2 regions of the Streptomyces sp. SCSIO ZS0520 genome follow, and region 1 is predicted to be linked to the other one. Evidence: riboswitches for the same ligand, from Rfam matches in the RefSeq annotation. Region 1 holds a riboswitch; the other holds the start of a gene.

What was found. A riboswitch is a leader RNA that binds a small molecule or an ion and turns the genes downstream of it on or off. The one in region 1 is predicted to bind glycine.
Region 2: another riboswitch for glycine. It lies ahead of gcvT (glycine cleavage system aminomethyltransferase GcvT); the one in region 1 lies ahead of gcvP (aminomethyl-transferring glycine dehydrogenase).

Annotation. Positions count from the first base shown of each region.
Region 1 covers NZ_CP092644.1:7,272,192-7,278,661, reverse strand. The annotation lists gene MID12_RS29690 (hypothetical protein) at 422-1,006, shown strand; gene MID12_RS29685 (DUF5999 family protein) at 1,251-1,457, shown strand; gene gcvP (aminomethyl-transferring glycine dehydrogenase) at 1,556-4,435, opposite strand; glycine riboswitch at 4,609-4,704, opposite strand; gene MID12_RS29675 (PRC-barrel domain-containing protein) at 4,833-5,207, shown strand; gene MID12_RS29670 (DNA polymerase IV) at 5,225-6,470, opposite strand, start outside.
Region 2 covers NZ_CP092644.1:1,972,815-1,979,284, forward strand. The annotation lists gene MID12_RS07050 (enhanced serine sensitivity protein SseB C-terminal domain-containing protein) at 1-587, opposite strand, end outside; gene MID12_RS07055 (enhanced serine sensitivity protein SseB) at 709-1,476, opposite strand; gene MID12_RS07060 (TGBp1 family protein) at 1,663-2,346, opposite strand; glycine riboswitch at 2,509-2,605, shown strand; gene gcvT (glycine cleavage system aminomethyltransferase GcvT) at 2,769-3,905, shown strand; gene gcvH (glycine cleavage system protein GcvH) at 4,054-4,440, shown strand; gene glyA (serine hydroxymethyltransferase) at 4,463-5,725, shown strand; gene MID12_RS07080 (L-serine ammonia-lyase) at 5,947-6,470, shown strand, end outside.

The sequences.
Region 1 (6,470 bases):
GCCCGGTAAGGTGATCGACAAGCCCCGCCGCAGCTGATCGGGGCGCTATGGTGACCGAGAGCACATTCCCCGGGCATACGACCCCGACACATTTCCGTGGCCGCTGTGAACACGGAACGTGAAAGGCTGGGTCGATATCCAGCCGTCCCGCACCGGCGAAGAAGACCGGTCCACCTCGGCTCCTGGTCCTGAATAACCGGTCATTCCAGGTCGACACCGGCTGAATACGGCCTTGCACGTATTCACGGGGGCGGCTAGTGGAAACGCGGCCCCGAGGAGGCTCGTATAAACTTCGCGAACGAGGCGAGGAGTTGGTGCCCCGCGGATCACGCGAGCCCTCCCGCCTCCGGCCCCGAGAGCTGACAGCGCCGTCCGCCCTGCCTCAGTTTCCCTGTGCCTTCCGACCGAGAGGCGACCCACCATGGCCCTGCACGTGCCCCCTGCCCCGGCGCCCGCCCTGCGCAGTGTCCTGACCGCGCTGGGTTCGCCCACCGCGATCCACGAGGCGCACACACCCGCGCTGAAGTCCGCCCAGGGCCCGCTCGCACCCGAACTCCCGCTGCCCCTGCACGTGCTCGACCGGGTGGCCCAGGGCGAGGAGCTGCCCTCCCGGCTCGCGGGCTGGCGCTTCCTCATCAGATCCGGGGAGCGGATGGTCGCCGCCGCGGACACCCGCCTGACACCCGACGGCTGGGCCTTCTCGCACTTCTTCGAGGGCCCGTACGTCACCTCCACGGAGCAGGCCCTGCGGCAGGCGGACGCCCAGGCGGCACCCCACCAGGTACGCCTGCTCTCGGTACCCGAGCTGTACATGCTCACCCTGTGGCTGCACGGCGACTGCGCCGCCGACCCCGCCGAGGGCACCCCGGCCCCCTCCGACCTGCTCATCCCGCTCGCCCCTGCGCCCCCGGGCATCGCCGCCGGCCGCCCGTACCAGGTCGCCGACCTGCTGCCGGTGCTCACCCTGCGACTGGGCCACGCCCCGCTGCTGCGCACCACCGCCTGACCCGGGCACGCCCGCGCATGGCCCGAAGTGACCAGGGCGAACCCCCCGAAGGGACGGTCCTGTTGGGCGCAACCGCCCACCTGGGTGATGCGTCACCAACCTGTGACGGGTGCTGGTGGGAAATACCTGCGGATCCGCGCTCGCGGGGCAACACTGGGACTGACCTACACACATCACGGGGGGCGGCATGAGCACGGAATCGAGCCGCAGGACAGACACCACGACGCACCGAGAGATCCCAGCCATGTGCCAGCACCAGCCAGCTTGCCCGTCCGCAGACTCCGCCGACCGGGAGGCCGCGCTGCCGGTGGCCCACCACCCCGAACAGGGCTGGAGTCTGCTGTGCAACGGCGTGCTGCTGTTCGAGGACACCGGTGAGCTGCTGCCCGACGGCAAGGTCATCGCCCCGCACCGCCCGCTCGCGGCGGGCCGGGTGGTCACCGCCGCCTGAAGCGGCCCGGACACCACGGCACAGAAGGCCTCGGGCCGGACCGGAGCGAATCCGGTTCGGCCCGAGGCCGTTGCCTGTGCGTCACCGCCCCCGGGGGCTCAGTCCTCGTAGGCGTCCAGCGGCGGGCAGGAGCAGACCAGGTTGCGGTCGCCGTAGGCCTGGTCGACGCGGCGGACCGGCGGCCAGTACTTGTCCGAGGCGCTGACCCCGGTCGGGAAGAGCGCCTCCTCGCGGCTGTAGGCGTGCTCCCAGTCGCCCGCGAGGGCGCTCGCCGTGTGCGGGGCGTTGCGCAGCGGGTTGTCGTCGGCGGGCCAGGCGCCGGAGCCGACCTTCTCGATCTCGGCCCGGATCGCGATCATGGTCTCGCAGAAGCGGTCCAGCTCGGCGAGGTCCTCGCTCTCGGTGGGCTCGATCATCAGGGTGCCCGCGACCGGGAAGGACATGGTCGGCGCGTGGAAGCCGTAGTCGATGAGCCGCTTGGCGACGTCGTCCACGGAGACCCCGGTGGCCTTGGTGAGCGGGCGCAGATCGATGATGCACTCGTGCGCGACCAGTCCGCCGGGGCCGGTGTAGAGCACCGGGAAGTGCGGTTCGAGCCGCTTGGCGATGTAGTTGGCGCTCAGCACGGCGACCTGGGTGGCGCGCTTGAGCCCCTCTCCGCCCATGAGGCGGACGTACGCCCAGGAGATCGGCAGGATGCCCGCCGAGCCCCAGGGGGCGGCGGAGATCGGGCCGACACCGGTCTGCGGTCCGGCCGCGGGCTGCAGCGGGTGGTTCGGCAGGTACGGGGCGAGGTGCGTGCGGACGCCGACCGGGCCGACGCCGGGGCCGCCGCCGCCGTGCGGGATGCAGAAGGTCTTGTGCAGGTTGAGGTGCGAGACGTCGCCGCCGAAGTGGCCGGGCTTGGCGAGGCCGACGAGCGCGTTGAGGTTCGCGCCGTCCACGTAGACCTGGCCGCCCGCCTCGTGCACGGCCCCGCAGATGTCGGCGACGTGCTCCTCGAAGACGCCGTGCGTCGAGGGGTAGGTGATCATCAGCACCGAGAGCTGCTCGCGGTACTGCTCGATCTTGGCCCGCAGGTCCTCGACGTCGATCTCACCGTCCCCGGAGGTCTTCACGACGACGACCTTCATGCCCGCCATCACGGCGCTGGCGGCGTTGGTGCCGTGCGCGGAGGAGGGGATCAGGCAGACCGTGCGCTGCTCGTCGCCGTTGGCCCGGTGGTAGGCGCGCACCGCGAGGAGTCCGGCCAGCTCGCCCTGGGAGCCGGCGTTCGGCTGGAGGGAGACCTTGTCGTAGCCGGTGACCTCGGCGAGGCGCTCCTCCAGCTCCCGGATGAGGGTCAGATAGCCCTCGGCCTGGTCGGCGGGGGCGAAGGGGTGCAGCGCGCCGAACTCGGGCCAGGTGACCGGCTCCATCTCGGTGGTCGCGTTCAGCTTCATGGTGCAGGAGCCGAGCGGGATCATGCCGCGGTCCAGCGCGTAGTCGCGGTCGGCGAGCCTGCGCAGGTAGCGCAGCATCGCGGTCTCCGAGCGGTGCTCGTGGAAGACCGGGTGGCTCAGGTAGTCGTCGGTGCGCAGCAGCCCCTCGGGCAGGGTGTCGGCCGCCTCGGCGTCCAGCGCCTCGATGTCGCCCTCGACCCCGAAGGCCTTCCATACGGCGGCGAGTTGGGCCCGGTTGGTGGTCTCGTCGCAGGCCAGCGAGACGCGGTCGCCGTCGACGAGGTGGAGGTTGATCCCGCCGCGGCGGGCGGCCTCGGCCACGGCCGCGGCCCGGCCCGGGACCCGCACGGTCAGGGTGTCGAAGTAGGCGGCGTGCTCCAGCTCCAGGCCGCCCGCGCTGAGGCCCGCGGCGAGCACGGTGGCGTAGCGGTGGGTGCGGGCGGCGATCGTCCGCAGCCCCTCGGGGCCGTGGTAGACCGCGTACATCCCGGCCATCACGGCGAGCAGCACCTGCGCCGTACAGATGTTGCTGGTGGCCTTCTCGCGGCGGATGTGCTGCTCGCGGGTCTGCAGGGCGAGCCGGTAGGCCTTGTTGCCGTCGGCGTCCACGGAGACGCCGACCAGGCGGCCCGGCAGGCTGCGGGCGAACTTCTCGCGGACGGCCAGGTAACCGGCGTGCGGGCCGCCGAAGCCCATCGGGACGCCGAAGCGCTGGGTGGTGCCCACCGCGATGTCGGCGCCCAGCTCGCCGGGCGACTTGAGCAGCGTCAGGGCGAGCAGATCGGCGCAGACGGTGACGACGGCGCCGGCCTCCTGCGCCTCGGCGACGACGGCCTGGATGTCGCGCACCGCGCCGGAGGCGCCCGGGTACTGCAGCAGCACACCGCTGATCCCGCGCGCGGCGATCTCGGCCGGGATGCCCTCGGACAGGTCGGTGACGATCACCTCGACGCCGGTCGGCTCGGCGCGGGTCTGCAGCACCGCGACGGTCTGCGGGAGCACATCGGCGTCGACCAGGTAGACGCCGTTCTTGACCTTGCCGACGCGCCGGGACAGCGCCATGGCCTCGGCGGCGGCGGTGCCCTCGTCGAGCAGCGAGGCCCCGGAGGTGGGCAGGCCCGTCAGGTCGGCGACCATGGTCTGGAAGTTCAGCAGGGCCTCCAGTCGACCCTGGGAGATCTCCGGCTGGTACGGGGTGTAGGCCGTGTACCAGGCGGGGTTCTCCATGACGTTGCGCAGCACGACCGGCGGGGTGAAGGTGCCGTAGTAGCCGAGGCCGATCATGGAACCGAGGACCTGGTTGCGGTCGGCGAGGGCGCGCAGCTCGGCGATCACCTCGGGCTCGGTGCGCGCGCCCGGCAGCGCGAGGGCCTCGGCGCTCTTGATCACGTCGGGTACCGCGGCGGCCGTCAGCTCGTCGAGGGAGCCGTATCCGACCTGGGCGAGCATTTTGGCGCGGGCCTCGGCGTCGGGGCCGATGTGGCGCTGCGCGAAGGGCGTGCCCTGTTCGAGCTGGGAGAGCGGAATACGGGTCATCTCGGAGGCCTCCTGGTCGTGTGCGACCTTCGGGGGCACCACGGCGGTGGCGCCCGATCGGCCTCCCCCTCTGTCATCGACCTGAGAGCTTCACCGGTCCGCCCGAGGACGCCCCGGCTTTCACCGTCGGTGAGCGCGGAGACCCTCGCCTCCGCCCTGCTTTCCAGAGTGACCTCGTCCGTGCGGTACGGGTGCCTGAGAGATTCCGGGGAGGATTTGCTCCTTCGGCGCCCCCGCTCCTGCCTTGGGGGCTCTCCCGCGCGGGGTCGACAGCCATCTGCCAGCCTACCAGCGCCCCTCCCGGGGGCCTCGCTCAAGTGGCCGTATTCACCATTGTGCTCTTTCGTGGTGTCGACGGACGAATGCGCCCAGTTGTTGCGATCAGTTGGAGGGGCACGTGCAGACCGACATCGACCCGCGCAACCTCATAGGCCGCAAGGCCTTCGACCGCACCGGAGCCAAGATCGGGACCGTCGACGAGGTCTACCTCGACGACGCCACCGGCGAACCGGAGTGGGCCGCCATACGCACCGGCCTCTTCAGCCACGACGCCTTCGTCCCGCTGGAGCCCGGCGAACTGGTCGAGGGGGCGCTGCACCTCCCCTTCGACCGTGCACTCGTCAAGGACGCCCCCGACTTCGGCGTCGGCAAGCACCTCTCCCCCGAGCAGGAACTCCAGCTCTACCAGCACTACGGGCTCGACACGGCGCCTGGCGGACCGCCGCCCCCGGACCGGGACTTCGGGCGCCTCGCCGGTTCCGAGGAGGCCTGAGCCGCCTTCCCGGCTCCTCAGCCGCCCTCCTGGCCCACCTCCGCCTCCCGCTCCCCGGCGGTCCCCCGTTCCTCGGCCGTCTCCCGCTCCCCGGCCGCCTCCGCCGAGGACTCCCCCGGCCCGGTGTCCGCCGCGGGCACCGGCACCAGGGGCAGCGGCTCGGCGCGCTCCAGGTCCGGGTCGTCGGTACGGAAGGTGTGCACCCGGCCCGGCCCGGAGTACGGCGTCTCGAAGCGCACGGTCACCCGGCCGATCCCGCTCCCCTGCACCCAGCCGTGGCCGAAGGCGGCGTGGCGCACATCGTGCCCCGCGGGCCAGGAGCGCTCCGCCGGGGCGGGCTCCACCGCCGGGGCCGCGGGCCGGGGCTGCTCCGCCTCCGGTTCCGGCTCCGGCCGCTCGCTCGCGGCCTGCGCGAACAGGTCCTCCTGGGTGTAGTCCGCGAGCCCGGTGACCCCGACGCCGAGCAGCCGCACGCCGCCCGTGGTGTCCACCGACTCCAGCAGCCGCGCCGCGGACTCGCGCACCACCGCGGGGTCGTCGGTGGGCCCCCGCAGCGTCTCCGAGCGGGTGAGGGTGGAGAAGTCGTAGCGGCGGACCTTCAGCACCACCGTGCGCCCGGACCGCCCGGCCGCCCGCAGCCGCTGCACGCACCGCCCGGCCAGCCGGTGCACCTCCCCGCGCACCCGCACCCGGTCGTGGATGTCGATGTCGTACGTGTCCTCCACCGAGACCGACTTCGCGTCCCGCTCGGCCACCACCGGGCGCTCGTCATGGGCCAGCGCCATCGCGTACAGCCCCTCGCCGTGCGCCTTGCCGAGGAGCCGCACCAGCTCCTCCATCCCGGCCTCGGCGATCTCCCCGACCGTGGTGATCCCGGCCCGACGCAGATGATCACCGGTCGCGGGGCCGACGCCGGGCAGGGTGCGCACCGGCATCGGGGCGAGGAGTTCGCGCTCGGTGCCCGGTTCTATGAGCACCAGGCCGTCGGGCTTGGCCTCCTCCGAGGCGATCTTGGCGAGCATCTTGGAGGCGGCCAGGCCCACCGAACCGGTCAGCCCCGTGGTCGCCCGGATGTCGGCCCGCAGCCCCCGGCCCACCGCGCGCGCCGAGTCCGCGTCCCAGGCGGCACCCTCGGCCTCCAGGTCCACGAAGGCCTCGTCCAGGCTCAGCGGCTCCACCAGCGGCGAGAGCGCCCGCAGCAGCGCCATGACCTGCTCGCTGACGGCGCGGTAGAGCCCGAAGCGCGGCACCAGATAGGCGGCG
Region 2 (6,470 bases), 5.3 Mb from region 1:
TCGACCGCGGTGGGCGAGGACTCGTAGACGTCGAGCCCGATGGCCAGATAGGGCGCGCCGAGCGCGGGCTGCACCCAGGCCCGGCGCAGCGAGCGGACCACCGGGGTGCGGTGCGCGTGCTGGCCGAGCAGGGCGTAGAACTGCGGGATGTCGATGGCGGGTTCGCTCAGCCGCAGCGGTCCCGCCGGGTGCCGGTCGAGCCCGGCCGCGATCCGGCGCAGATCGGCCCAGGGGATGCCGACCCCGCCGCCGGGGGCGTGCGGGTTGAGCCAGATCCCGTGCCGGTCGGGGAAGAGCGCGCGGGCGATCTCGGCGCCGCCGACGATCTCGTACGCCCGGTTCCAGCCGCTCGCGGTGAGTTCCTGCCCCGAGGTGACGCAGGGCGCGTACTCGGAGCCCTCGACCGTCATGCTGCCGTACTGCGCGTCGGGGGAACCGGCCTGGCCGTGCCAGAGCAGCATCCACACCTGGCCCGCCGGGTCGGCGAGGGCGCGCAGCAGCGATTCGTACGCCTCGTAGCGCCCCGGTGTCACCTGGCGCAGCACGTGCTCGACCTGCCCGACCGCAGCCGTGCCCGACGCACTCACTCCTGACCCGCCCCTTCGTGACCCGTTGAGTAACCGGTGGCGCGGAGTCTGTCCGCCGCGCCTGCCCCGGTCATGTAACCAGCTTAGGTCTCGGCCGCCCACCGCCCGGGGCGGCCGGTCGCTAAGCGTCCCGCTGGTAGAAGGGCCGCACCGACTCCCGCATCCAGTCCGCCACCGGGTCCTGGGCGATGTCGAGCAGCACCAGGTTCACCGGCCAGGGCACCGGGTGCAGGCCGAGCGCCCGGCCGAGGGCGTCCATCGGCACGTCCCGGGCCGGCTCCGGGTGCCCGTCCACCTCGACCCCGACGAAGAGCACCGGCTCGCCGTCCTCGACCCGGGCCAGGCAGCGGCGCGCGCTGCGCACCAGGCCGGTGGCCGCGAACTCGGTGGCCGCGGCGGACAGGAAGTCCACCGGGTCCTCCTGCCAGTCCGGCTGGAAGAGCTGCACCCGGCCGCCGTGCGCGGGGCCGTCCAGCTCGGTGCGCCCGGCCCGGCACAGCTCGGCCACCGCGGCGGGCGGCAGCGGGACGCCGACCGTGCCGTCCGGGTTCACCGCGATGCCCATCTGCGGCGGCAGCCCGCGCGCGAACTCCACCGCCGGGGCGATGGTGAACGACATGTGCGCCCCCGCCACCGCGCGCAGCTGCTGCTCGGAGCTGAAGACCGGTACGTAGGCCTGGCCCTCGATCTCCAGGGCGGGCAGGTCGAGGCTGGTGCTGCCGGGGCCGCCGCCGGAGGGCAGCGGCACCCACAGGTGGCTGCGGCCGAGCACCTCGACGATCCGGCCGCCCGCGGTGGGCACGCCGAGGGAGGCGGCGAGCACCTCCTCCAGCTCGTTGCCCGGCCAGCCGCTGTGCGGGTGGGGCTGGGGACCCGCCGGTATCTCCATCTGTTCCGTCCTGATGATCAAAGCCGCTTGTCTCGGTTCGCACCTTAACGCCTGCGCCGCGGGCGGGGGTTCCTGTCCACCGCCCTGTGCGGTGCACCGGCGCCCGTCACCGCGGCGCCGCTGCCGCGGCCGACGGCCCGGGTGCCCAACTCCCGTACCGGCGAAGGGGGTTCGGCCCGCCCGGGCTCACCCCAGCCGGATCACCGTGAGCCGGTCCGCCGCCTCGCGGTCGAGGAGCACGGCCGAGGTGCAGCCGTGCGGCAGGGCGCCCGCGGCGGCCGAGGAGAGCAGCCGGGCGGCCGCCCTGCGGTGCCGGGCGAAGGCGTACCGGGAGACCCGCCGCCCGCGGGTGCGCTGACCGGCGAGCGCCCGCTCGGGGTCGACGTCGAGCAGCAGCAGGTGCAGCCCGCGGCCCCGGCGGGCGGCCTCCCGGGCGAGCCAGCGCCGCACCCAGGCCTGGGTGCCGCAGTCGTGCACCACCAGGCCCCGGCCGGTGCGCAGCGCGCGGCGCAGCCCCCGGTAGTGGTCGAGGCGGGCCAGCGGCCGGTAGAGGACGTACGGCACCCCGGGCAGCCGGGCCGCCCAGTGCTCGCGGGTCTCCTGGGAGTCGGCCCGCGGCCCGGGCACCACCCGCCGCATCAGCGTGGACTTGCCGCTGCCGGGCAGCCCGGAGACGACGACCAGGTCCCCCTCGGCGAAGCCCAGCTCCCGGGGGGTGCGCCCGGCCCGGCCGCGCAGATCGCGCACCACGGATTCGGGCCTGGCCCCGGCCCGCGCCCGCCGCCCGTCCCGCTCCCCGGCCGGTGCCCCGGCGCGTGCGGGCAGCGGGATGGCGGGTGCCGCCGCGTATGCCCTGGTCCTGTCCCTCATGACCGCCCTCCCTGAGCCCGAGACGGACTCCTTCCCCTGGAGTGTAAAGAGGAGGTAATGGGACGACCAGGGGATTCGGACAGGGATCGGGCGGAGCCGGGGACCTGCCGCTCAGGGGGCGGGGCATGCAATGATGACTCGGCCAACTCCATACAGGCCGCTTGAATCCGCGCGGGAGAGCCCTCAGCCGCTGAGCTGGGGCGCCGAAGGAGCAAGTCCCTCCCTTGAATCTCTCAGGCCCAGATACCGCGCGGGCGAGGCACATCTGAAAAGCGGGCACGGCAGCCTCGGGCGCCGCGCCCCACCCAAGGTGCAAGCCGGACCGGATTCCCCCGGGGATCCGCTACCGGCGAACCTCTCAGGTTCCGATGACAGATGGGGAGGACATACCTCGCCGACCTGTCCCCGGACTTGGAGCCTGCATGAGCACCACCATCCGCCGCACCGCCCTCGACGCCGTGCACCGCGCGCTCGGCGCGACGATGACCGACTTCGCGGGCTGGGACATGCCGCTGCGGTACGCCAGCGAGCGCGACGAGCACCAGGCCGTACGGACCCGGGCCGGACTCTTCGACCTCTCGCACATGGGCGAGATCACGGTCACCGGACCCCAGGCCGTCGAGCTGCTCGACTTCGCCCTGGTCGGCAACATCTCCAGCATCGGCGCCGGCCGCGCCCGCTACACGATGATCTGCCGGGAGGACGGCGGCATCCTCGACGACCTGATCGTCTACCGCCTGGACTCCGGCGAGGGCCCGCGCGAGTACATGGTCGTCGCCAACGCCTCCAACGCTCAGACCGTCCTGGACGCCCTCACCGAGCGCGCCGCCGGCTTCGACGCCGAGGTCCGCGACGACCGCGAGGCCTACGCCCTGCTCGCCGTGCAGGGCCCCGAGTCCCCCGGCATCCTCGCCTCGCTGACCGACGCCGACCTGGACGGCCTCAAGTACTACGCGGGCCTGCCGGGCACCGTCGCCGGGGTCCCCGCCCTGATCGCCCGCACCGGCTACACCGGCGAGGACGGCTTCGAGCTGTTCGTCGAGCCGCAGCACGCCGAGAAGCTCTGGCAGGCGCTGACCGAGGCGGGCGCGGACCAGGGCCTCATCCCCTGCGGCCTCTCCTGCCGGGACACCCTGCGCCTGGAGGCGGGCATGCCGCTGTACGGGCACGAGCTGAGCACCGCGCTCACCCCCTTCGACGCCGGTCTCGGCCGGGTCGTGAAGTTCGAGAAGAAGTCCGGCGAGGTGCCCTTCGTCGGCCGCGAGTCCCTGCTCGCCGCCGCCGATCGCGCCGAGCAGGACCCGCCGCGCCGCCTGGTCGGCCTGATCGCCGAGGGCCGCCGGGTCCCGCGCGCCGGATACCCCGTGGTCGCGGACGGCAAGGTGATCGGCGAGGTCACCTCCGGCGCACCCTCCCCGACGCTGGGCAAGCCGATCGCCATGGCCTACGTCGACGCCGCGCACGCCGAGCCGGGCACCTCCGGTGTGGGCGTGGACATCCGGGGCAGCCACGAACCGTACGAGGTCGTGGCGCTCCCCTTCTACAAGCGGCAGAAGTAGTTCCCTGGCAGCAGGCCCGCGTGCCGCGCGTTTTCGGCCACGGCGGGTCCGCCCGGGCGCGCGGACGTGACGTACGTCCCTGCCCCCGTCTCGCATCGCAAGACCATCCGTTCCTCAGCACCGCCCCGCGTACAGGAGAATTCAGGTCATGAGCAACCCCCAGCAGCTGCGTTACAGCAAGGAGCACGAGTGGCTCTCGGCGGCCGAGGACGGCGTCTCGACGATCGGTATCACCGAGTTCGCGGCGAACGCGCTCGGCGACGTCGTCTACGCCCAGCTCCCGGAGGTCGGCGACAGCGTCACGGCCGGTGAGACCTGTGGTGAGCTGGAGTCCACCAAGTCGGTCAGCGACCTCTACTCCCCCGTGACGGGCGAGGTGACCGAGATCAACGAGGACGTCGTCAACGACCCGGGCCTCGTCAACACCCAGCCCTTCGAGGGCGGCTGGCTGTTCAAGGTGCGCGTCGGCGAGGAGCCGGGCGACCTGCTCTCCGCCGACGAGTACGCCGCCTTCTCCGGGTCGTCCGATAACTGAGCCCGTCCGACAGGGAGCCGTGATGTCGCTTCTCAACACCCCTCTGCACGAACTCGACCCGGATGTCGCCGCCGCCGTCGACGCCGAGCTGGACCGCCAGCAGTCCACCCTGGAGATGATCGCCTCGGAGAACTTCGCCCCCGTCGCCGTCATGGAGGCGCAGGGCTCGGTCCTCACCAACAAGTACGCCGAGGGCTACCCCGGCCGCCGCTACTACGGCGGCTGTGAGCACGTCGACGTGGTCGAGCAGATCGCGATCGACCGCGTCAAGGAGCTGTTCGGCGCCGAGCACGCCAATGTGCAGCCCCACTCGGGCGCGCAGGCCAACGCCGCCGCGATGTTCGCACTGCTGAAGCCGGGCGACACGATCATGGGCCTGAACCTGGCCCACGGCGGTCACCTGACCCACGGCATGAAGATCAACTTCTCCGGCAAGCTCTACAACGTCGTCGCCTACCACGTGGACGACAAGACCGGCCAGGTCGACATGGCCGAGGTCGAGCGGCTGGCCAAGGAGTCCAAGCCGAAGCTGATCGTGGCGGGCTGGTCCGCGTACCCGCGGCAGCTGGACTTCGCCGCCTTCCGCCGGATCGCGGACGAGGTCGGCGCCTATCTGATGGTCGACATGGCCCACTTCGCGGGCCTGGTGGCGGCCGGGCTGCACCCCAACCCGGTGCCGCACGCCCACATCGTGACCACCACCACGCACAAGACCCTCGGCGGCCCCCGCGGCGGGGTGATCCTCTCCACGGCCGAGCTGGCCAAGAAGATCAACTCGGCGGTCTTCCCGGGTCAGCAGGGCGGCCCCCTGGAGCATGTGATCGCCGCCAAGGCGGTCTCCTTCAAGGTCGCGGCCTCGGCGGACTTCAAGGAGCGCCAGGAGCGCACCCTGGCCGGTTCCCGGATCATCGCCGAGCGCCTGGTCGCCGAGGACGTCCGCGAGGCCGGTGTCTCGGTGCTGTCCGGCGGCACCGACGTCCACCTGGTCCTGGTCGACCTGCGCGACAGCGAGCTGGACGGCCAGCAGGCCGAGGACCGCCTCCACGAGGTCGGCATCACGGTCAACCGCAACGCCGTCCCGAACGACCCGCGCCCGCCGATGGTCACCTCCGGCCTGCGCATCGGCACCCCGGCCCTGGCCACCCGCGGCTTCGCCGAGGAGGACTTCGCCGAGGTCGCCGACATCATCGCCGAGGTGCTCAAGCCCACCTTCGACAAGGACGCCCTCGCCGCCCGGGTCACCGCCCTGGCCGCGAAGCACCCGCTCTACCCGGGCCTGAAGTAGCCTGCCCGCCCGGGGCCCCGCCCCGGCAGGACAAGCAGTCCGTTCTGACGTAGTACGTACGGAACGTACGATTGTCCGGGTGCCGCCCACCCGGCGGCACCCGGACGCCCCGGTCGGCCCATTCCACCCGACGGGCCCGGGCCCGCACGACCCGCACGCACCACCTCTGCACGCACCCCACGCGACGGACAACGGCGTCCGCCACCCAGGAGGAGTCCCCCGTGGCCATCTCGGTCTTCGACCTGTTCTCGATCGGCATCGGCCCGTCCAGCTCCCACACGGTCGGCCCGATGCGCGCGGCGCGGATGTTCGCCGCCCGCCTGAAGAACGAGGGCCTGCTCGCCCACACCACCGCGGTCCGCGCGGAGCTGTACGGCTCCCTCGGCGCCACCGGCCACGGCCACGGCACCCCCAAGGCCGTACTCCTCGGCCTGGAGGGCGAGTCCCCGCGCACCGTGGACGTCGAGAAGGCGGACGCCCGGGTGGAGTCGATCAAGTCCACCGGGCGGATCAACCTGCTCGGCGCCCACGAGATCGACTTCAGCTTCGACGGCGACCTGAAACTGCACCGCCGCAAAGCCCTGCCCTTCCACGCCAACGGCATGACGCTGTGGGCCCGCGACACCGAGGGCGCCGTCCTCCTGGAGAAGACGTACTACTCGGTCGGCGGCGGCTTCGTCGTGGACGAGGAGGCCGTCGGCGCCGACCGCATCAAGCTCGACGACACCCCGCTGACGTACCCCTT